3 regions of the Polaromonas vacuolata genome follow, and region 3 is predicted to be linked to each of the others. Evidence: riboswitches for the same ligand, from Rfam matches in the RefSeq annotation. Region 3 holds a riboswitch; each other region holds the start of a gene.
What was found. Region 3 has a riboswitch for cobalamin ahead of HC248_RS12660 (cobyrinic acid a,c-diamide synthase CobB). Riboswitches for the same ligand answer to the same signal wherever they lie in the genome.

Region 1 (6,781 bases), 1.4 Mb from region 3:
TCACATGTAATCGAATTCAATCACACGCAATAAAGCGCTTTAAGTCACATCACACTGGATTACGCACCAAAAAAAAGTGACACGTTGTGCTTGTCACGGGAAAGCGTCACTCGCTCGGCGATAGCGAGTGCTTGAACATCGTCCCAGTCAATATTTCTGTAGTTTGGCTCTAACGCCGGCGGCGCTGCACCGGCTGTCGCCAAAATCGTCAATGTCAGCGTCATACCCGACTCCGCTGTCTGCACCACACCGAGACTTATCAGCGCTGGTGCTTGAGCTTCATCGCTCAAGGCTAGCAGCGCAGCGACAAACACACTGCGCAGAGCGCTACTCAGAACATGTCCTTGCGCTTGGCCGGTATCGTTTTGCAGGGTGAAGCCGCGAATAGAAAAATCCGTCCCGAGTAGCTTGACTACTTCGTCCACACCGGCGTTGATCGCCTGTATCGGCTGGCCTTGTGGCGCCAGCCAAGTCATAAGACTCATGCAAGCGTTGACTGCCTCGCGCGATAAGTTGCCAATCACGTTAGCATTTTTTGCCAACAACATTAGGTCTGGCTGAGGCATTTGCAGGCGCCGTTCAAGTATGGCGGCGATCATGCTGATGGGCTGCAAACTGCCGGCAAGGTCGTGGCGCAAAGCCGGCGATAAACGCCTTAGCAGCGCATACCTTGCGGCCTCGACCAAGCGCGCTTGAAGGCGCTCATCAAGGCGTTGTTGAGGCTCAACACTAAACTCAGATAAGTTGGACTGGGACATTCGAGTCTTAGATAGCTGGGATTAGCAGCAAGGTGTAGGTGTAGTTGCAGCAAAAAACTAGCCACAATCAATACCTCATATTAATACTTTTTAAAGTTGGAAATTGCGCCGACACACGAGCCGCAATATAAGTTGCCATCAAAAATAAGTTTTTATTTTATTAGCCGCTTCACAAAGCCCAGATTTGAACCAAATTTTAGGACTCATAGCTTTGACTCCAGCGCATGATAATGCGGTGAATTTGCTCGACGCCATCGATCAAAGCAGCCGGTCCAGGCTGCAAAATTTCGGCTGATTTAATTTCAAAAACATGCGCGCTTTTAAGCGCTGCAACGTCTTGCCAACCGGCTCTGGCAAGTACTTGATCAGGCCGAAATTTTTTACCACACCATGAGCCAAAAATGATTTCTGGGTTGCGTCTGACTATCTCATCGCCGTCGGCAATAATGCGGCCTTTGCCCATGGCTTGACAGGCGAGTTCTGGGAAGCAGTCATCACCGCCAGCAATTCCTATAAGTTCAGAAACCCAAGCAATCGCGCTGATATGCGGCTCATACCATTCCTCAAAAAAAACGCGTGGTCGGCGTTTGAGGCTTTTGGCAGCGCATTCAATTTCTAGCAACCGAGACTGCATTTGCGTGATTAATTCAAGCCCTCGCTGAACCTTACCAACCATGGCGGCGAGCTGGTAAAGCATTGAGAAAATCTCAGCCACACTGCGTTGGTTAAAAATACAGACTTGTATACCGTGCTTGATTAACTGTGCGGCGATATCGGCCTGCAGATCGGAAAATCCAATCACACAGTCCGGCTTAAGTGCCACTATTTTGTCTATTTTGGCGCTGAGAAAAGCACTGACCTTGGGCTTTTCTGCACGTGCTCTAGGTGGACGCACGGTGTAGCCAGAAATGCCCACGATGCGGTGTTCTTCGCCCAACATATAAAGCCACTCAGTGGGCTCTTCGGTCAGGCAGACTATGCGCTGTGGGCCCAAAACTTGGCCATCAATTCTCGGGTTGCGCCAATCAATAGATGCAAGATTTTCAATTGTTGAAATTGTCGAGTCAAGCACTGGAGCAGTCATGATCAGATCCGGTTTGTATGGTCAAGGTAGTGGAGCGTCAGGCTTATAAATTCGCACTTAAAACTTAATCCGAAGGGCAACCGTTGCAGCACGGCCTGACTCCGGATAGACGCTGTTAGTCACACCATCCGTGCAAGCAAAAGCTTGCGTGTAGTATTTGCGGTCAAACACATTACGCAGACCGACTGAGACTTCCATGTTTGACCAAGAGTAGGCGTAGCGTGCGTCAGCCGTGGTGTAGGCGGGCATGGAACACTGATTAGCAAAGTCTGGATGCTGAGTTGAAACCCAGTTAACACCGCCGCTGAGCAAATGGTTTGTCGTTGGAATCCAATCTGCATGAATCGCCAGACTTTTGCGCGGTGCAAGCGCCACATCTTTGCCGGCATATTGACCCGCAGTAAACGTAGACTTGCGCAGCGCTGCATTACCGCGAAAGCTCAAAACTTTGCTCAGTGCGTAACTACCGTCTAGCTCAATACCGCTGCGGCGTGTGGGATCAAAATTAACGTTGGCGCCAGAACCGGGACCAAAAGGTCCGTTCGCATTTTGGTCAAAGCCAATCTCATTGGTTAGCGCACTGCGGTAAAGGCGGGCCTCAAACTTCAGCGGACCAGCGGCATAGCGACTTCCTAATTCGATGTCTTTGGAGCGCTGCGGCAGCAAATTTTTATCGGGCGTAGCGAAACTATATTCATCCGCGTTTGCTAAGCGAAAACTCTCACCAATACGAGCATAAACCGAGACCTGCGTATTAATGGGCTGACTCAAGCCCAGCTCCCATGCGTTTTGACGATTCGCCAAACCCGATTGCGACGCGGCAGGCAAGCTCACACGCGTATCTTTTTTAATATTTTCGGTTCGCGCGCCTACTGAAAACACGCTGCCGGTCGAGGTCAGCGTGAATTCTTCACGAAAATAAAATGCATGTGAAGTTTGCGCTGCGTTGTTAGCGGAGAAAAAATTAAACGCAGGAAATGAATTGGCCACATCACGCGTCCAACGCGAGTAGTCAGACCCCAGCACCAGTTTGCTGCTGTATAGCGCTTGAGTCGATGTGTTGATCGCCCGCAAACCGTAATTGTTGGACTTAATATCAGCGCTATAAATTGACGCATTATTGACACTTTGGCTGCGTAGTTTTTTTGTGCGTTGACCGGCTTCAAACGCTAGCAGCCAGTTGCCAGAGGTGGCTTCGGCAAATACGCTGTTGCGGATATTTTCGATACGCGCTTGATCGTCAGTGCTGGTGAACTGTGCTTGATGCGGATTGTTGGCAAACTGCTCGGCGCTCAAAGCGCCCGGCAAACCAGTACTCAGATTGTCCTCAGAGCGGCTAGCGCCGAATCTCAGCCAGTCATTACTCCATTGACCAGAAACTGACAGCGCATCGCTTTCGGACTTAAAGTTGTCCCTGAAGTTATCGCTTTTGCGATTCATCGCGCCTATGTCTAGAGAAAAACCACCGCTAGCGATGGTGGCGTTAGCACGACCTTCGCGCAAGCCAAAACTGCCTGCGCCGGCGTACAGCGAAGCACTGTTTTTACGCGCTAAGCCAGCACCGGCTTTGGTAGTGATGATGATCACACCGCCGGTTGCACCCTCGCCATAAAGCACCGCACCGCTGCCGCGAATCACTTCAATTTGCGCCACTGAGTCAATTGCAATACCGGCTAGGCGTGTGCCACCTGTGTCGGCTTCACTCAAACGGATGCCATCAACTATCACCACTTGGTTATTGTCTGAAGTCGTGCCAAAGCCGCGTAAGTCTAGCGAGTAGTCACCGCCACCATAAAAATCTTGACGTCCTACTACACCGAGCAGCCGCATGATGGCATCGTTAACAGTAACTGCACCAATCCGCGCAATGTCTTCAGAGCTGATCACACTGCTGCCATAAGGTTGCGATTCACGTGCGCCAGCAATACGGTCACCAGTCACAATAATTGGTTTGAGCGCAGCTTGGGACTGCGCTAGTGCGACTGAGGCAACGGGCAAAAAAACAGCAAGCACGGCAAGGCGTGAGCCAGTTAAGCGAAACTTATTAGCAAACATGGATAAACAATCAGCAAATTACTTTCACCGGCTTCCCCGCCAGTGCATTAGCGATAAGACAGCGTTTGCCATCAAGGGCTACGCAGTCACTTTATTGGCCGGTATCCGGGCTGACGGAGCTGCTGTACATCGCCTTGTCAAGCATTCCTTTTAATCAGCAAGCTAAGTAGCTGATGATGAAAGCTAAGTACACTTAGTAAAAAATTTAGGCAGATGTACTTGTCTGTTTTACCGTTGCGGGGGCAGCGCAGGTTAGGAAAATTTGTGTGTGTTTAGCGGAATTACCCGCACAACTAACATCATCACCCTCCTGCTTCCCGTTGAACTGCAGCGTGTAAGACACACTGCAAGCACCAATAAAAAGCATTCTACGCGACTCAATCCGGCTCACTCTACAATAAATCAGTAATGGATAATCCCAACTTAAACCACAGCGCCGCCAGCTCCGGCATTGAGCAAATCATCGAGAGGGTTGAGCGCTTACTGCTGCGCCATGAGGAATTACAGCGCACCAATGAGCTGCTTAACGCTCAGATAAGCGCTATCAGTAATGAAAGAGACTCTCTCAAATCCCGGTTAAGCGCAGCGCGAGCACGAGTTGACGCCTTGTTAGAGCGCCTGCCCGAGAATGCCGCCGCACCGCCCCACACCAATACAGGGGGAGACAAATGAAAAAACTTGAAGTTCAAATCATGGGCCAAAATTACCTGCTTGGCTGTCCGGAAAACGGTGATGCTCGCATGTTAGAAGCGGTCAATCGCGTCGATGTTGCGATGTGCAAAATACGTGACGCTGGAAAAGTCAAAGCCCGCGACCGTATCGCCGTTCTGGCCGCGCTTAACTTAGCTTTTGAATTACCCGAGCAAGGCACAACCAGCGCTTACCTGTCAACCAGCCTAGCCGAGGCGGGCCAAATCACTGCAGCCGACAAGCTGCAAGAAAACCATAGCGCCGCTTACGAGCTGCAACTGGCAGTGTTGCTCAAACGCCTAGACCATGCACTAGGCACTGATGGCCAACTGCTCTGAAAAATTACGCCGGTAAAGAAAGCGTTTTGATAACCACGAGCTTAAGCCGGGACACAGCAGCGCCTACAATGAAATCGTCTGCAATATCTATTGGGCTTAATATTTCCTGCAACCAATGCTCTCTGAGCTCGGGCTTGGAAATTTTCTGACTGGAGTGACCGTCTCGCGTTAGACGGACCCGAAGTTGGAATGACCTCGCCCACCTGAACCCTGGTTCAGGATGACAGTCCAGTGATTTTTGCAGACACCTATTCACGCAAACGGCCTGCACGGCTAGCTTGCATCACAGGCATCTGCCTTTCATAACCCTCCCCCAACACCAGCCCGCAAACCGGGCTGCACTGCCATGATTCTTGAACCACAGCTCATAGTCGAACTCATAATCCTGGGACTGAGTACCGGATTTCTTGCGGGCTTGCTCGGTATTGGCGGGGGCATGTTGATGGTGCCGTTTCTCACCATCATCATGTCAGGGCGCGGTATATCGCCAGATCTGGCAGTGAAGATGGCGATTGCCACTTCCATGGCAACCATTATCTTCACTTCGATTGCCAGCGTCAGAGCACACCACAAGCGCGGCGCGGTGCGCTGGGATATCGTCAAACGCTTAGCTCCCGGCATTGTGGTGGGTAGTTTTATCGGCAGCTTAGGCGTTTTTGCGCTGCTTAAGGGCTCTTATTTGGCTATATTTTTTGGCCTATTCGTGAGCTTTTCTGCGACCCAAATGATTATGAATAAAAAGCCCGAAGCCACGCGCCAAATGCCAGGCACTGCCGGGCAATTAGGCGCAGGTGGTTTCATAGGTTTTCTGTCCGGACTGGTGGGTGCAGGTGGCGGATTCATCAGCGTGCCGTTTATGACTTGGTGCAACGTAAGCATGCACAGCGCAGTCGCAACCTCAGCCGCACTAGGTTTTCCTATCGCTCTGGCCAACGTCGTGGGTTATGCCATTAGCGGACAAACAGTACAAAATTTACCACCCAGCTCATTTGGCTACATCTGGTTGCCAGCTCTGGTTGTGGTCGCCACGAGTAGTTTTCTGATGGCTCCCTTGGGCGCTAAAGCGGCTCACACTTTGCCGATTAGCAAACTCAAACGCATATTTGCCAGTCTGCTGTATGTGCTTGCCGCTTACATGCTGTTCAAAGGCATAGTCAGTTTTTAAGCTTTTACAGCGCTTTAAACACGGTTTTTAAATTTCAAAAACCACAATTACAAATTACCGTGTGCATAAAGAACTCTGGCTGGCGCTGCAAAAGCAACGACGAATCAGCTGCGAAAAAGCTCGATTTGCAGTTTTTTTACGCTTCAAAGGTAAATGACTGCAAAAACAAGCAAAAAAATAGGCTCCGCCCTATGAAACACATGTTTTCTCCAGTAGCATCCGCTGTGCCAGTAAAGACTAGTTATTTTCACTGGTGATTTGTCAACTTTCAGAAGGAAAATCAATCATGGCAACTGCAAAAAAAGAACCGGCAAAAAAAGCACCCGCACCAAAGGCTGCACCGGCAAAAAAAGTGGCTGTAAAAGCCGCAGCACCCGCAACCAAAGCTGCAGCTCCAGCAGCAGCGAAAAAAGTAGTAGCCGCTAAAAAAGCAGCTCCTGCAAAAACCGTTGCAGCAAAAGCACCCGCAGCAAAAAAAGTCGCCGCCAAAAAACGCACGCCCAACGCCGCGTTTATGAAGCCGCTGACTTTGAGCAAAGAACTCTCGGCAGTAGTCGGCGACAAGCCGTTACCACGCACCGAGATCGTCAGCAAGCTCTGGATTTACATCAAAGCCAAGGGTCTGCAGGACAGCGCCAACAAACGCATGATCAATGCAGACGACAAGCTCAAAGCAGTCTTCGGCAAACCA
Region 2 (6,781 bases), 1.4 Mb from region 3:
GCACATTGGCGTTCTACGGTGTCAATGCGTTTGAATTCACAAACGCTAAGGGACAGAGCAAATTCACGCGTTACCAAATCTTGCCAATGGCGGGAGAAAAATCACTCAGCGCTGCTGACGTTGCAAAAGCCACACCCAACTACCTGATGGACGAGCTGCCAACACGTATTGCCAAAGCACCCGTGAAGTTTCGCCTGCTAGCACAAGTGGCCGAAAAAGGTGACCAGACCATAGACGGCTCTTTGGCTTGGCCGGCTGACCGTAAGCTGGTCGAACTCGGTGTGATCAGCTTGACCGCCACTAGCCCAGATCAAGTTAAAGCGCAAAAAGCATTGCTTTTTAACCCACTGTCGCTGACAGATGGTATTTCCGCTTCAAAAGACCCGGTGCTCCTGATTCGCCCAGCAGCCTACGGCGTTAGCTTTGGTCAACGCGTTCAGTAATACAAAAACGGCCTCTTTGAAGGCTTACCCCAGTGCGACTGAGCGCGTCTGATTTTGCGTTATTAAACCAAACAAGATCATGGCCTGCTCAGCACTCAAAAATTGAGCTTCGCACTTAATCGTCACAAATACCAGCGCCCAAAAGTCAGCGTTGGTATTCAATAAAAAAACACCTCAAAGTTAGCCAGAAGAAGCGCTTTGACGGACAAGTAAGCTCTGCACTATCCGCGCGCAGCGACAGCAACAAAGCCAAGGCAGCGGCGTTGCCAGCCATCGCTAGGCACATAAAGCACGGACTGAAAAAAACAATCCAAAGCCCCGGCAGCCCCATGATTTACAAAAAATCATAGAATCAAATCATCTTTTGCTTCGCGGAAAACCTCAGAACGATAGCATTAAGACTGCATCAATTCGGGCTACAACCACTGCTCAAAAAGCCGACGGCCAAGTCAAACTTAAGTGGTCAAGCACACTACAAAAGCCCAATAAAAAGCCTACATACTCCATGACTCCAACCGAAATTTCTCCCGGCCTGATGGCCAATGTCAGCCTGCCCGTGCTACGCCTTAGCGACTTCAAGCTGATTGCTTTTGACATGGATTCGACCCTGATCAACATCGAGTGCGTAGACGAAATCGCTGACGCAGCTGGCCGTAAAAGCGAGGTCTCGGCCATCACCGAAGCCGCTATGCGCGGCGAGATCACCGACTACAAAGACAGCTTGCGCCAGCGCGTTGCGCTGCTCAAAGGCGTCAGTCTGCAAAGCATGAATGAGGTCTACCAGCAACGCCTCAAGCTCAACCCGGGCTCAGCAGAGCTGGTTAACGCCTGCAAGCAGGCCGGACTTAAAGTGTTGCTAGTGAGCGGCGGCTTTAGCTTTTTCTCTGACCGGGTGCGCGACGAACTCGGGATAGATTTCACCCGCTCGAATGTGCTGGAAGAAAAAGACGGCCTGCTCACAGGCCGCATGGTCGATCAGTCTTGGGGTGACATTTGCGACGGCGACGAGAAACGCAAGATGCTGCTGCAAACCTGCGCTGACCTGGGCATTGCGCCTAGCCAAGCGATTGCCATGGGCGACGGTGCCAACGACTTGGCCATGATGGGCGTTGTCGGTCTATCCGTGGCCTATCACGCCAAGCCCGCCGTACGCGAGCAGGCCATGCTGGCCATTAACACCGGCGGTCTGGACAGACTGCTGGAAATCATGGTTTAAGGCGGAGAAAAATTGTCAATCTACAAACCTTTTGAAAAACTCCTACACGCCTATCCGGAAGATGAACCACAACCCGTCCCCACCGGTTTTGTGGCGTTTTTATGGGCATGCAGCAAAGGCGCACGCGCTTATCTTGTAGGCTTGGCGCTGCTCTCAGCGCTGATGGCGGCTTTTGAAGCCATGCTGTTTGCCGCCCTCGGCCGCATCGTCGACGTGTTGTCAAAGGCCAGCCCCGGCAAACTCTGGGCCGATAACAGCACCTTGCTCTTGGTATTGGGCGGCGTAGTGCTGGCCAGTATTGTGGTGGTGGCGGTGCAAACCATTCTCAAACACCAAACCTTGGCGGTGAATTTTCCTATGCGTTTACGCTGGAATTTCCACCGCTTAATGCTCGGGCAAAGCATGTCTTTTTACCAAGACGAATTCGCCGGCCGCCTAACCACCAAAGTCATGCAAACCGCGCTGGCAGTGCGCGACACTTTGTTTGTAATGGCCGATGTACTTATAGCCATGGTGATTTATGTGATCACCATGACCCTGTTGGCCGCCTCTTTTGATCCGCGCCTGAGCCTACCGTTTCTGGTCTGGCTGGTGTGCTACATAGCGGCACTGACTTACTTCGTGCCGCGCCTAGGCCATGTGGGCAAAGCCCAAGCTGATGCACGCTCGACCATGACGGGCCGCATTACCGATGCTTATACCAATATCAGCACCGTCAAATTGTTCTCGCACACGCACAGGGAAGCGGCGTTTGCGCGCTCGGCCATGCATGAATTTATGCAAACCGGTTACAAGCAAATGCGCTTGGTATCGAGTTTTGAGACCGTCAACCACGCACTCAGCATGGGCCTTATTTTGGGCATGGCCGGCACTTCGTTATGGCTCTGGGACCAAGGTCAAGTCGGTGCCGGTGCAGTCGCTGCAGCCACCGCAATGGCGCTACGCTTGCAAGGCATGTCACATTGGATTATGTGGGAGACGACCAGCTTGTTCGAAAGCGTAGGCACGGTGCAAGACGGAATAAACACCTTGTCGCGACCACGCACCATAGTCGATACGCCAGATGCCAAAGATTTAACGGTCAGCCGCGGTGAAGTGGTTTTTGACCATGCCACCTTTAGCTACGGCAACGGCAAACCAGTGATTGATGACTTGACGCTCACTGTGCGCGCTGGCGAGAAAATCGGCTTGGTTGGACGCTCAGGCGCTGGCAAATCGACGTTGGTTAATTTACTGCTGCGCTTTCATGAGCTTGACAGCGGCACGCTGCGCATAGATGGCCAAGATGTCACGCTGGTCACGCAAGACAGCTTGCGCAGCCACATCGGCATGGTCTCGCAAGACACCTCGTTAATGCACCGATCAGTACGCGACAACATCTGCTACAGCCGCCCCAACGCCAGCGACGAGGAACTGCACGCCGCGGCCAAGGGCGCACAGGCGGAGGGCTTTATCAGCACGCTCAGTGATTTGCAAGGCCGAACCGGCTATGACGTGCAAGTCGGCGAGCGCGGTGTCAAACTCTCGGGCGGTCAGCGCCAGCGCATAGCGATTGCACGCGTGATGCTAAAGAACGCACCGATATTGCTGCTAGACGAAGCCACCAGCGCACTCGATTCAGAAGTCGAAGCCGCGATTCAAAGCAGCTTAGAGACCTTGATGCAAGGCAAGACCGTTATCGCCATTGCCCACCGCCTGTCAACCATTGCGGCAATGGACAGACTGATAGTCTTAGACCAAGGCAAGATTGTCGAGCAAGGCACGCACCAAGAATTGCTCGCCAATGACGGCTTGTATGCGCGCTTATGGACACACCAGAGCGGTGGATTTTTGGACGAAGATATTCACTAAAACCTCGACCTGCGAGCCAAACGCCAATAGCGCACAGCGTAGAATCGAAAAGTTGGTGCTCGCCACTTGGTTCGCAGGTGGCAGTTCAACGGGAAGCAGGAAAAAATGTGTTGGCACTAAGCCCCACAACCAACCTGCGCTGCCCCCGCAACGGTAAACGAACAAATACGTCGCAGCTTTTTGCAACGTGTACTTAGCTTTCATCACAAGCCACTGAGCGCCCTGAACAAGCGTTTGGGAAGGCGATGAAGGTAGGCTTCGTTAGCCCGGATACCGGCCAACAAGTTGAATGCCGTGCGCCAAATAAACGCAGGGCTTATTCTTGTCGCCCAAGCACTGACGGGGAAGTCGGTAAGGGCCTATTTGCCTGCGCGTGAGTTCATGATTTTGTATTTTTTCAGTCTTCGCTTTGCCAATTTCCAAAGCGTACGCACGCCGTTTTTTTCGCTCACTAGGTATCTGCGCATGAGCCGCCAAGTCAATGAGCTGATATTGGGCGGCCAAAAAAGTGGCAAATCGCGCCGCGCTGAAATGCTAGCCAGCGCTTGGCTAGCCCACTCAACAGATCACAAAGCCATGCTGATTGCCACGGCCCAGCCTTGGGACGATGAAATGCAGACCCGTATCGAGCGTCACCAACAAGACCGCGCTAGTCGGGTGCCCGAGATGACGACCTTAGAAGAGCCGCTAAGATTAGTCCAAGCTATTGAGCAACTCAGCCATGCCAACAACTTAATAGTCATAGACTGCCTGACCTTATGGCTAGGCAATCTCTTAATGCCGGCGCTTGCCAACACGGATGATGAAAAAACCCGACATGACAAAGCCCAAGTGCAGATCTCTAGACTGATCACCGGGATTCAAAACTCTGCCGGCCCTTTGGTATTTGTCGGCAATGAAATCGGTCTTGGCGTAATCCCCATGGGGCGCGAGACGCGCGCTTTTGTCGATGCGCTAGGCCTGCTCAATCAAGGCGTCGCCAGTGCTTGCGAGCGGGTTACTTTTATGGCCGCAGGTCTGCCGCTAACCCTCAAGCCCGCCGCATGAAAGCGCTGCTCGCAACCCTTTTAGGTCTGCTCTGCTTAGCCCCAGCACTGGCTTTTCAAGTCACTGATGACCGCGGCGTCACCAGCGTTTTTGAGACAACGCCGCAGCGCATTGTGAGTCTGCTGCCATCGCTGACCGAAACGGTCTGTGCCCTAGGCCAGTGCCAACGTTTAGTCGGTGTGGATCGCTATTCCAACTACCCAGACAGCGTCAATCGCTTGCCGCAATTAGGCGGTGGAATAGACCCAAATTTAGAAGCGATTGTGCGGCTAAAGCCAGACTTGGTACTGCTTTCACGCGCTACCCGTGTGAGCACAAGACTGGAAGCATTAGGCATTAAAGTCGTTGCGCTAGAGACCAAGAATCATGCCGACGTCAAACGCATTTTGCACACTGTGGGCGTGATTTTGGCGGTACCAGAAGAAATCGGCGCCGCTAAAATCTGGCGCGAGATTCAGACCGGTCTTGCCGCGGCCACACAGTCAATCCCACCCAAGGCTAGAAACGCCAAGGTTTACTTTGAGGTCAACCGCGGCCCGTATGCAGCCGGTGAGTCATCCTTTATCGGCGAGACGTTGCAATCCCTTGGCGTGCGCAACATAGTCCCCGCAGCGCTAGGCCCGTTCCCAAAACTCAACCCCGAGTTCGTGCTGCGCGCCAACCCTGACCTCATCATGCTGGGCAGCCGCAGCATGCAAGGCCGGGTTGATTACCCCGGCTGGTCTGGCATCAAGGCAATCGCCGAGCATCGCATTTGTGTGTTTAACCTACGCGACTCCGACACCGTGGTGCGGCCCGGCCCGCGCTTGGCAGAAGCGGCCCGCATCATGGCCAAATGTTTGCAAGACCAATACCCGTGAGAGACACGCACCTACGCCATCAACGTATAGCCTTGCTGTTGACGCTGGGCTTATTGCTGCTGTGCGTACTGCTGCTTTTGCTGGGGGTGAGCGTAGGCAGCAGTGGTTTTGAAAGTTTGATCAACATGCAAAGCGACCCGCAAGCACTGCAAATCGTGCAGCAAATACGGCTGCCCAGAACCCTAGGCGCGCTGCTGGCCGGTGCCTTGCTGGGCTTGGCCGGTGCCGTCGCTCAAGGCCTGTTTCGCAACCCTTTAGCCGATCCTTATTTGCTTGGCAGTGCCTCTGGCGCTTCACTGGGTGTGGTTTGCGCGATGGCGCTTTTTGGGGTCTCGCCCATGGCCAATGTTTGGCTGGCGCGCATCGGTTTAACCGGTGCGGCTTTTCTCGGCGCGATTGCTGCCGTGTTGCTCACATTGCTGCTGGCCAAGGGCGTGCAGCACACGCTGCGCTTGCTGCTCGCTGGAGTCGTGGTCGGCGTGGTGTTGGGCGCAGTCACGGCTTTGATACTGCTGTTAAACCCCGACTTAATGCAGGCCATGCAGTCTTTTATGCTCGGCAGTACTGCTTTTGTTGGCTGGAGCGCTTGTGCCGTGATGGCTGCTCTGCTTGCACTGTGTTTGGCTGCGACAGGCTTGATGAGCCATGTGCTGGACGGTTTGTCGCTAGGCGAAGCGACCGCCCATAGCCTAGGTCTGCGGCTACCGCAAATGCGCTTTGCACTGGTCGCTGTTCTAGCACTTAGCACCGGCACAGCCGTGGCGCAAACCGGTTTAATCGCCTTTGTCGGACTGGCTGCGCCGCACTTGGTGCGCTCCATCGTGAAGACCACTTATGGTCGGCTAAGCCTGCTGTCTAGTTTGATGGGCGCGGCCTTGCTCACCGGTGCCGACATACTCGCACGCTGGTTGATCGCGCCGCAAGAGTTGCCCGTGGGCGTGCTCACCGCAGTACTGGGCGGCGGTTATTTGCTGTGGTTGATGCATAGGCAAAACAACCCGCGTAGCAGCGCTGACAACAGGAGTGCGGCGTGACCTCTTTACAGCTTGAAAGTCTAGCTTTAGAAGCACGCAATATCAGCGCCAGCTTAGGTGGTGCTCAGGTGTTGCATGGCTTATCGGCAAAATTAACGAGTGGTCGTTGGACCAGCATAGTTGGCCCCAACGGCGCGGGTAAATCGACTTTTCTTAAAGTGCTGGCCGGCTTGTTGGCGCACAGCGGCGAGATTTATTTACTCGGCCAAGCGATGGCCGGCCTGCGTGCCAAGGACAAGGCTAGACAGCTGTCTTGGTTAGGCCAGAACGAAGCCTCAGCCGATGACCTCAACGCCTATGACGTGGTGATGTTGGGGCGACTGCCGCACC
Region 3 (6,781 bases):
GCGCATTGCGTTTGCGTTTAAAAGCCTTGGTTGAGCAGGAGCGGCTTCTCACCGCAAAAGCCTTGGGTGAACGAGAAGACTCTTTTATGCGCTTGAAAGTCGAAGGCATATGTGATGCTGCTGAGCTCTGGATGGTGGCCTTAGCCCCAGGTCGCGAAGCGCATGTGTTTGGCCGTAGAACCATGCCGCAAATGGATTTGGCGTCGGCTGCATGTGCGATTCAAAACCTGAGCTTGGCCGCGCGGGCTGAAGGTGTTGGGATCGGCTGGGTGTCAATGTTTGACCCATTAGCAGTCGCCACCTTATTCAATATGCCAGAAGGCTCGACCCCAATTGCGCTGCTTTGCATTGGCCCTGTCCATACTTTTTATGACGAACCCATGTTGCAGCAAGAAGGCTGGGCGACTCGTTGCACACTTGACTCGCTGCTCTTTGAAAACACTTGGGGGCAAGCGTTGTAGATGTCTACGCTATTTCTTTTTGCACCATTTTTGACTGTATTTTTAGCTGTGTTGGTAGCCTTCGCAGTAGACCATTTTTTAGGCGAACCACCGCTGCGCTGGCATCCTGTTGTGTGGATGGGCAAGGCTTTAGAGCGTTGCACGCCTTGGGTTTTGACCAGTAGTAATGCGCTAGCAGTGGATGCAAAAGACTGGAAAACGTTTAGCCGTGGCGCGTTGGTTTGGCTTGTGCTGGCTAGCTTTTTTGTCATCGCCAGCTGGGGCTTTCATTTGGCTATACAGCAAGCGCCGTTTTGGTTGGTGCCGTTGCTATTGGGCTTTGTGCTCAAACCTTTGCTGGCTTGGCGCATGCTCTTCGCTGAGGTGCAAGCGGTTGAGGCTGCGCTGCAAATATCCTTGGCCGCAGGGCGTGAGCGTTTGGCTTGGCTGGTCAGCCGCGATGTGACTGAGCTCAGTGCCGACCAAGTGCGCCAAAGCGCGATGGAGTCTTTGGCTGAAAATTTAAACGACTCAGTGGTTGCGCCGATTTTTTGGTTTTTGCTGCTTGGCCTGCCGGGCGCAGCGCTCTACCGCTTTGCCAATACTGCCGACGCCATGTGGGGTTATAAAGGCGTGTACAAAGGCCGTCGCTGGGAATGGGCGGGTAAGTGGGCGGCGCGTGCAGATGATGTGCTGAGCTGGTTGCCCGCACGTTTAACTGCGCTGGCGCTGGCTGTTGCTGCGGGTGGACTAAGTCTTAAACAATTACGCCGCGAAGCCGCGCTCACACCATCGCCCAACAGTGGTTGGCCTATGGCGGCGATGGCGCTGGCAATCTGTGTGTGCCTGCACAAACCCGGCGTTTATGCGCTGAATAAATCCGGCCGCGCGACTCAAGCGGCAGACACAAATTCTGCGCTGCGCTTAGGGAACTTCGCGCTGTTTTGGTTTGTAGTCGCTGCATTTCTCGTGCTTACCGCGATATTTTTAATCGCTAATTACTCGGTTGTTGCCGCGCAGTTTGGCGGTGCTTTATGAATGCAATGCACGGTGGGCCGGATGCGCTAGGTGTGCCTTTGTACGATTTTTCTACCAACGCCAATGCCTGCGGCCCATACCCTCAGGCAGTCGCTGCTTTGCTTTTATGCGATGCGCGTTATTACCCAGACCCGGCCTACACCGTCTTGCGCCAACAGCTGGCGGATTTTCATGCGGTAGAGGCTTGGCGCATCGTATTAGCGGGTAGTGCGAGCGAATTTATTTACCGCATTACCGCTTGGGTGCAGCGCGGTGGTGCGCGCACTGTGCGACTGCCGCTACACGCTTATGGCGACTACGCCGCTGCCGCTAGCGCTTGGGGTTTGGACGTCGTCACCCACCCGCAAGAGGCGGCGTTAGCTTGGGGCTGTGAGCCGTCTAGCCCACTCGGCCAAGCGCAAACCGAATGGACACAAGCATCGTTCATGCAGCGCAGCGATGGTGTTCGTGTGTTGGACTGCGCTTATGCGCCTCTGCGCTTAACCGGCACTTCAAGTTTGCTTGGGGTTCAGCAAAACCATCTCTGGCAACTCTGGACGCCGAACAAAGCCCTAGGCCTGACCGGTGTACGCGGCGCTTATGCGATTGCGCCAGTTAGCGCTCAAGAGGCTGTGATCGCGCTTAACGCCATGTGTCCGTCTTGGCCGTTAGGCGTTCACGCTGTGGCTATGCTGCAAGCTTGGCTGCAACCAGAGGCGCAAAACTGGTTGATACAAAGTTTAGAAATCTTGCGTCAATGGAAGCTGCGTCAACTAAATATGCTGCAAGGTTTGGGCTGGATTTGCTTGCCTAGCGAGGCTAATTTTTTTTGCGCACGGCCTTTGGGTGACGATTCTGGCGCAGCCATCAAAACATTAACTGCTGCGCTCACGCATTTGCGCCATCACGGCATAAAACTGCGTGATGCATCTTCGTTTGGTTTGCCCGGCCATGTTCGGCTGGGCGTATTGTCACCAGTAGCGCAAGACGCGTTAGCCAGTGCTTGGAAACTTTTTAAGGACAATCAATGACTGCACGATGTGTGATGGTGCTGGGCACTACCAGCGGCGCTGGCAAGAGTTGGGTGACGACAGCTTTGTGTCGTTACTACGCGCGCCAAGGCTTAAAAGTGGCACCCTTTAAAGCGCAAAACATGAGCAATAACGCACGAGTGGTGGCGAGTAAAAACGCTGGCGATGTCGGTGGCGGCGAGATTGGTTCGGCGCAATATTTTCAAGCGCTGGCGGCACGCGCTGTACCCGATGTGCGCATGAACCCGCTGCTACTCAAACCCGAGCGCGATACCCACAGTCAAGTGGTGTTGATGGGCCAGGTCAGCGAAGCGCTCACTGCCATGCCGTGGCGCGGCCGTAGCGCGCATGTGTGGCCGCCTATCGCGCAGGCCTTAGATGATTTGCGTGCCGAAAACGATGTGGTGGTGATTGAAGGCGCGGGCTCACCCGCAGAAATTAATTTATCCAATAGCGACATTGTCAATATGCGCGTAGCCATGCACTGCAAAGCCCAGTGTTTGCTCGTCACTGACATAGACAGAGGCGGGGCGTTTGCGCATTTGTACGGTACTTGGGCTTTATTGCCTGAAGCTGAACGAGGCTTGATTAAAGGCTATGTGCTGAACAAATTTCGCGGTGATGCGGCGCTGTTAGCGCCGGCGCCGCAGATGTTGTTAGACCTGACCGGTGTGCCCATAGTCGCCACTTTGCCGATGTGGTGGCAGCACGGTTTGCCCGAAGAAGACGGGGTGTTTGACATGAGCAGCACGCTAGGTGGGGGCGACGCATCAACACTTGCTAAGCCCAGAGTGGTCTGCGTGATCGCCTACCCGCGCATGAGTAATTTAGATGAATTTCAGCCGCTTAAAAACGTGCCCGGTCTGCATTTAAAGTGGGTGCGTAGCCCAGCAGAACTGGCTAGTTTGAAGCCAAACGACTGGATTATTTTGCCGGGTTCTAAAAACACCAGCGGAGATTTAGCTTGGCTGCGCAGTCAAGGACTGGACCGCGCCGTGGCAGACCACGCGGCGCTTGGCGGTGCGGTGCTGGGTATTTGCGGCGGCTTGCAAATGCTCGGCGAGGCCTTGATCGACACGCACGGCATTGACGGCAATGCGCCGGGCTTGGGCTTGCTGCCGCTGGTGACGGTTTTTGCACAAGACAAAACGGTGCAATATACCCAGACCCGATTTTTGACAAACACAGAGGCGATCGCCGACGCTGTTGATGCTGACGTTTCGGCTTGGGCTGCGTTAGCGGGTACGCCGGTTTCGGGCTACGAAATTCATCACGGCTTGACAACGCAGCACTCAGCTTTTGCCAAAGCCGGAAATTTTACCCGTGCGGTTTTGCCCAACGATTTGGGTTGGGTGAATGCACAAGGCAATGTGTTGGGTCTGTATTTGCACGGCATGTTTGAAGACCCGGCAGTGCTGCAAGCGCTTTTTGGTGCCAACGTTCCTACCCTTGATTTTGTGTTTGATGGTCTGGCCGATTACATTGAAAAGCACTTTGAATCCGGCGTGTTGGATGCGCTAATTGCTTCACCATCTGCGCCGATTTAAACTTTTTTTAAGTCCTGCTTATAAGCGCCTAGACGTTGGAATTCGATCAAAATCGATATCGACCGATTCGGCGAGGGCAAGCAAATTTGAGTTACTATAACCAAGTTGGTGCTCGCAACATGAATCACATGCTGCAGTTCAACGGGAAACAGGAGGGTTGGCTATTGACAGCAAACCTAACCTGCGCTGCCCCCGCAACGGTAAGTGAACGAGCCCTTAGGCTCAGTTTTCATCACAGCCACTGAGCGTTTTTAATACGCGCTTGGGAAGGCGATGAAATTTGTTTCACCAGCCCGGATACCGGCCAACAAAGTAGTTGCACGCGTGCGTGCGATTGTTTCGTCCAAGCACCATCGGGGAAGATAGTGAGGGCAAAAACGTTGTCTGTATCCATGTTTTCCCAAATTGAGCGATCCGCACCGGTAAGCTTTGCTTGCCCTGCCATCTTGATCACCGCACCTGCGTCGGGTCAAGGCAAGACGACTGTCACGTCTGCACTCGCACGTCTGCACACTCGCCAAGGGCGCAAAGTGCGCGTCTTTAAATGCGGCCCCGATTTCCTCGATCCCTTCTGGCACACGCTTGCCAGCGGCGCTCCCGTACATCAACTCGATTTATGGATGACGGGCGAGGCGGACTGCCGCGCTAGATTAATGGCGGCCGCCGCTGACGCCGATTTGATTTTGGTCGAAGGTGTGATGGGCTTGTTCGATGGCGAGCCCAGCGCTGCCGATCTAGCGCAAAAGTTTGGCCTGCATGTGCTCGCCGTGGTCAATGCATCGGCCATGGCTGAGACTTTTGGTGCAGTCACATTTGGTTTGCAACATTACCGGCCCGGTCTGCATTGGGCTGGCGTGCTGGCTAATCAAGTGGGTAGCGACCGCCACACGCAAATGTTGCAATCTAGCTTGCGCGACCCCGCGCATTGGATGGGCGCTGTTAAGCGAAACCCAGCGATGAACTTACCCGGTCGGCATTTGGGTTTGACGGTGGCCAATGAACTCACCGACGCAATGGAAAGACTAGACGCCGCCGCCGACGCGTTAGCTGAAACCCCGTTGGGGCAAATGTCTGTGGCTGAATTAAAGCGTTGGGAGGTTTGTTTTGAAAGTTCAAACGCAACTGCCGATACGGACACCGCAAACTTCAAAGCCGAGCTTGCGTTCACTACCCGCCCCTTAGCCAATCAAACGATTGCTGTTGCGCGAGACGCAGCTTTTTGTTTTATTTATGCGGCCAACCTAGATTGCCTGCGCGAGCTGGGCGCGCAAATTACTTTCTTCTCGCCCTTGGCCGACAGCGCCGTGCCGGCTTGTGATGCAGTTTGGATTCCCGGTGGTTATCCAGAACTACACGCCGTCCCTATTGCCGCCAATACAGATTTTCGTGACTCGTTGGCGCAGCATGTAGGTCTGGGTAAACCGGTATGGGCCGAGTGCGGCGGCATGATGTCTTTGTTTCAAATACTCGTCACGGCTGATGGCGAAAAGCATAGTCAGTGGGGCATATTGCCGGGTGAAGTCAGCATGCACAAACGCTTGTCGGGTCTGGGGCCGCAGCAGTTGCGTTTAGATTCTGGCCTATTGCGCGGTCACACATTTCACTACTCCACCACCGCGACTAGTTTGCAAGCCGTAACCCGCACTTCGCGGCCGAATCTAGCACCCATGCCTGACGTTGGCGAGGCGCTTTGGCAACAGGGCTCTGTGCGCTGCAGTTATTTTCACGCTTGGTTTCCTTCTTGTCCGGCTGCGGTTGCTGAGCTCTTTAGCCCAAGCCCGCGCACGGAATTAAGCGCTGTGTTGCCCGAAGCGCAGTGCGCTCTGACGACTGCGTAAAGGCCATCACATGAAAAATTTAATGCTTACCGACAAGCGTTTTGTATCCCCGAAAAAGACGAAAGCCAGTCATGGAAATTGAAGCCCCACCCCTGCTGCGTGACACGCCAAAACCCACCGGCGAACGGCGTGGTTTGGTCATAGTCCACACCGGCACTGGCAAAGGCAAAAGCACAGCCGCATTTGGTTTGGCGCTGCGTGCCCACGGTCGGGGCAAAGTCATCAAGGTTTATCAATTCATGAAAGTGCCGACTGCGCGTTTCGGTGAGCACCGACTGTTTGAACAACTCGGTGTGCCAATTGTCGGCTTGGGCGATGGCTTTAGCTGGAAGAGTCGTGACTTAGAGCACTCGGCTGAGTTGGCTCAATTTGGCTGGGCGCAGGCTGAAGCAACGATTCGTGCGGGTGAACATTTCATGGTGGTGCTGGACGAAATCATGTATCCGCTGCGCTATGGGTGGATGCCCTTGGAGCCTGTACTGGCCTGCTTGCGCGAGCGTCCGCCTCACGTCCATGTGGTGCTCACTGGCCGTGGCGCGCCCGCAGAAATTATTGAACTGGCCGACACGGTGACAGAAATGACGCTAATCAAACATCACTTTAAAGCTGGTGTGCCCGCACAGCGCGGCATCGAAGATTGAATTTTTTAAGTTTAAGAATTTCTCTGTCGAAATCTTAAAACTTGATTTTTAAAACACTTAATAGGACTGCAGATGCAAACCCGCAAAATTCCCGCAACAATCATCACCGGCTTTCTGGGCAGTGGCAAAACCACGTTGCTACGTCACTTACTAAGCAACGCCAACGGGCGCCGCATTGCAGTGATTGTTAACGAGTTTGGTGAGTTGGGTATTGACGGTGAGTTGCTGCGTAGCTGCGGCATCGGTTGCGATGAAGACGGTAAACCC

Region 1: it holds a riboswitch for cobalamin, as region 3 does, so the genes downstream of both, HC248_RS06460 (TonB-dependent receptor) here and HC248_RS12660 (cobyrinic acid a,c-diamide synthase CobB) in region 3, are expected to answer to the same signal.
Region 2: it holds a riboswitch for cobalamin, as region 3 does, so the genes downstream of both, HC248_RS06520 (bifunctional adenosylcobinamide kinase/adenosylcobinamide-phosphate guanylyltransferase) here and HC248_RS12660 (cobyrinic acid a,c-diamide synthase CobB) in region 3, are expected to answer to the same signal.

The regions. Positions count from the first base shown of each region.
Region 1 covers NZ_CP051461.1:1,378,780-1,385,560, reverse strand. The annotation lists gene HC248_RS06470 (hypothetical protein) at 60-758, opposite strand; gene HC248_RS06465 (ABC transporter substrate-binding protein) at 955-1,698, opposite strand; gene HC248_RS06460 (TonB-dependent receptor) at 1,900-3,897, opposite strand; cobalamin riboswitch at 3,977-4,270, opposite strand; gene HC248_RS06455 (DUF904 domain-containing protein) at 4,306-4,569, shown strand; gene HC248_RS06450 (cell division protein ZapA) at 4,566-4,925, shown strand; gene HC248_RS06445 (sulfite exporter TauE/SafE family protein) at 5,272-6,090, shown strand; gene HC248_RS06440 (SWIB/MDM2 domain-containing protein) at 6,377-6,781, shown strand, end outside.
Region 2 covers NZ_CP051461.1:1,392,316-1,399,096, reverse strand. The annotation lists gene HC248_RS06540 (catalase family peroxidase) at 1-443, shown strand, start outside; gene HC248_RS06535 (hypothetical protein) at 468-605, opposite strand; gene serB (phosphoserine phosphatase SerB) at 949-1,659, shown strand; gene HC248_RS06525 (ABC transporter ATP-binding protein) at 1,678-3,510, shown strand; cobalamin riboswitch at 3,547-3,806, shown strand; gene HC248_RS06520 (bifunctional adenosylcobinamide kinase/adenosylcobinamide-phosphate guanylyltransferase) at 3,976-4,557, shown strand; gene HC248_RS06515 (ABC transporter substrate-binding protein) at 4,554-5,417, shown strand; gene HC248_RS06510 (FecCD family ABC transporter permease) at 5,393-6,451, shown strand; gene HC248_RS06505 (ABC transporter ATP-binding protein) at 6,448-6,781, shown strand, end outside.
Region 3 covers NZ_CP051461.1:2,777,918-2,784,698, reverse strand. The annotation lists gene bluB (5,6-dimethylbenzimidazole synthase) at 1-461, shown strand, start outside; gene cbiB (adenosylcobinamide-phosphate synthase CbiB) at 462-1,478, shown strand; gene HC248_RS12670 (aminotransferase class I/II-fold pyridoxal phosphate-dependent enzyme) at 1,475-2,488, shown strand; gene HC248_RS12665 (cobyric acid synthase) at 2,485-4,035, shown strand; cobalamin riboswitch at 4,125-4,358, shown strand; gene HC248_RS12660 (cobyrinic acid a,c-diamide synthase CobB) at 4,428-5,873, shown strand; gene cobO (cob(I)yrinic acid a,c-diamide adenosyltransferase) at 5,945-6,514, shown strand; gene cobW (cobalamin biosynthesis protein CobW) at 6,587-6,781, shown strand, end outside.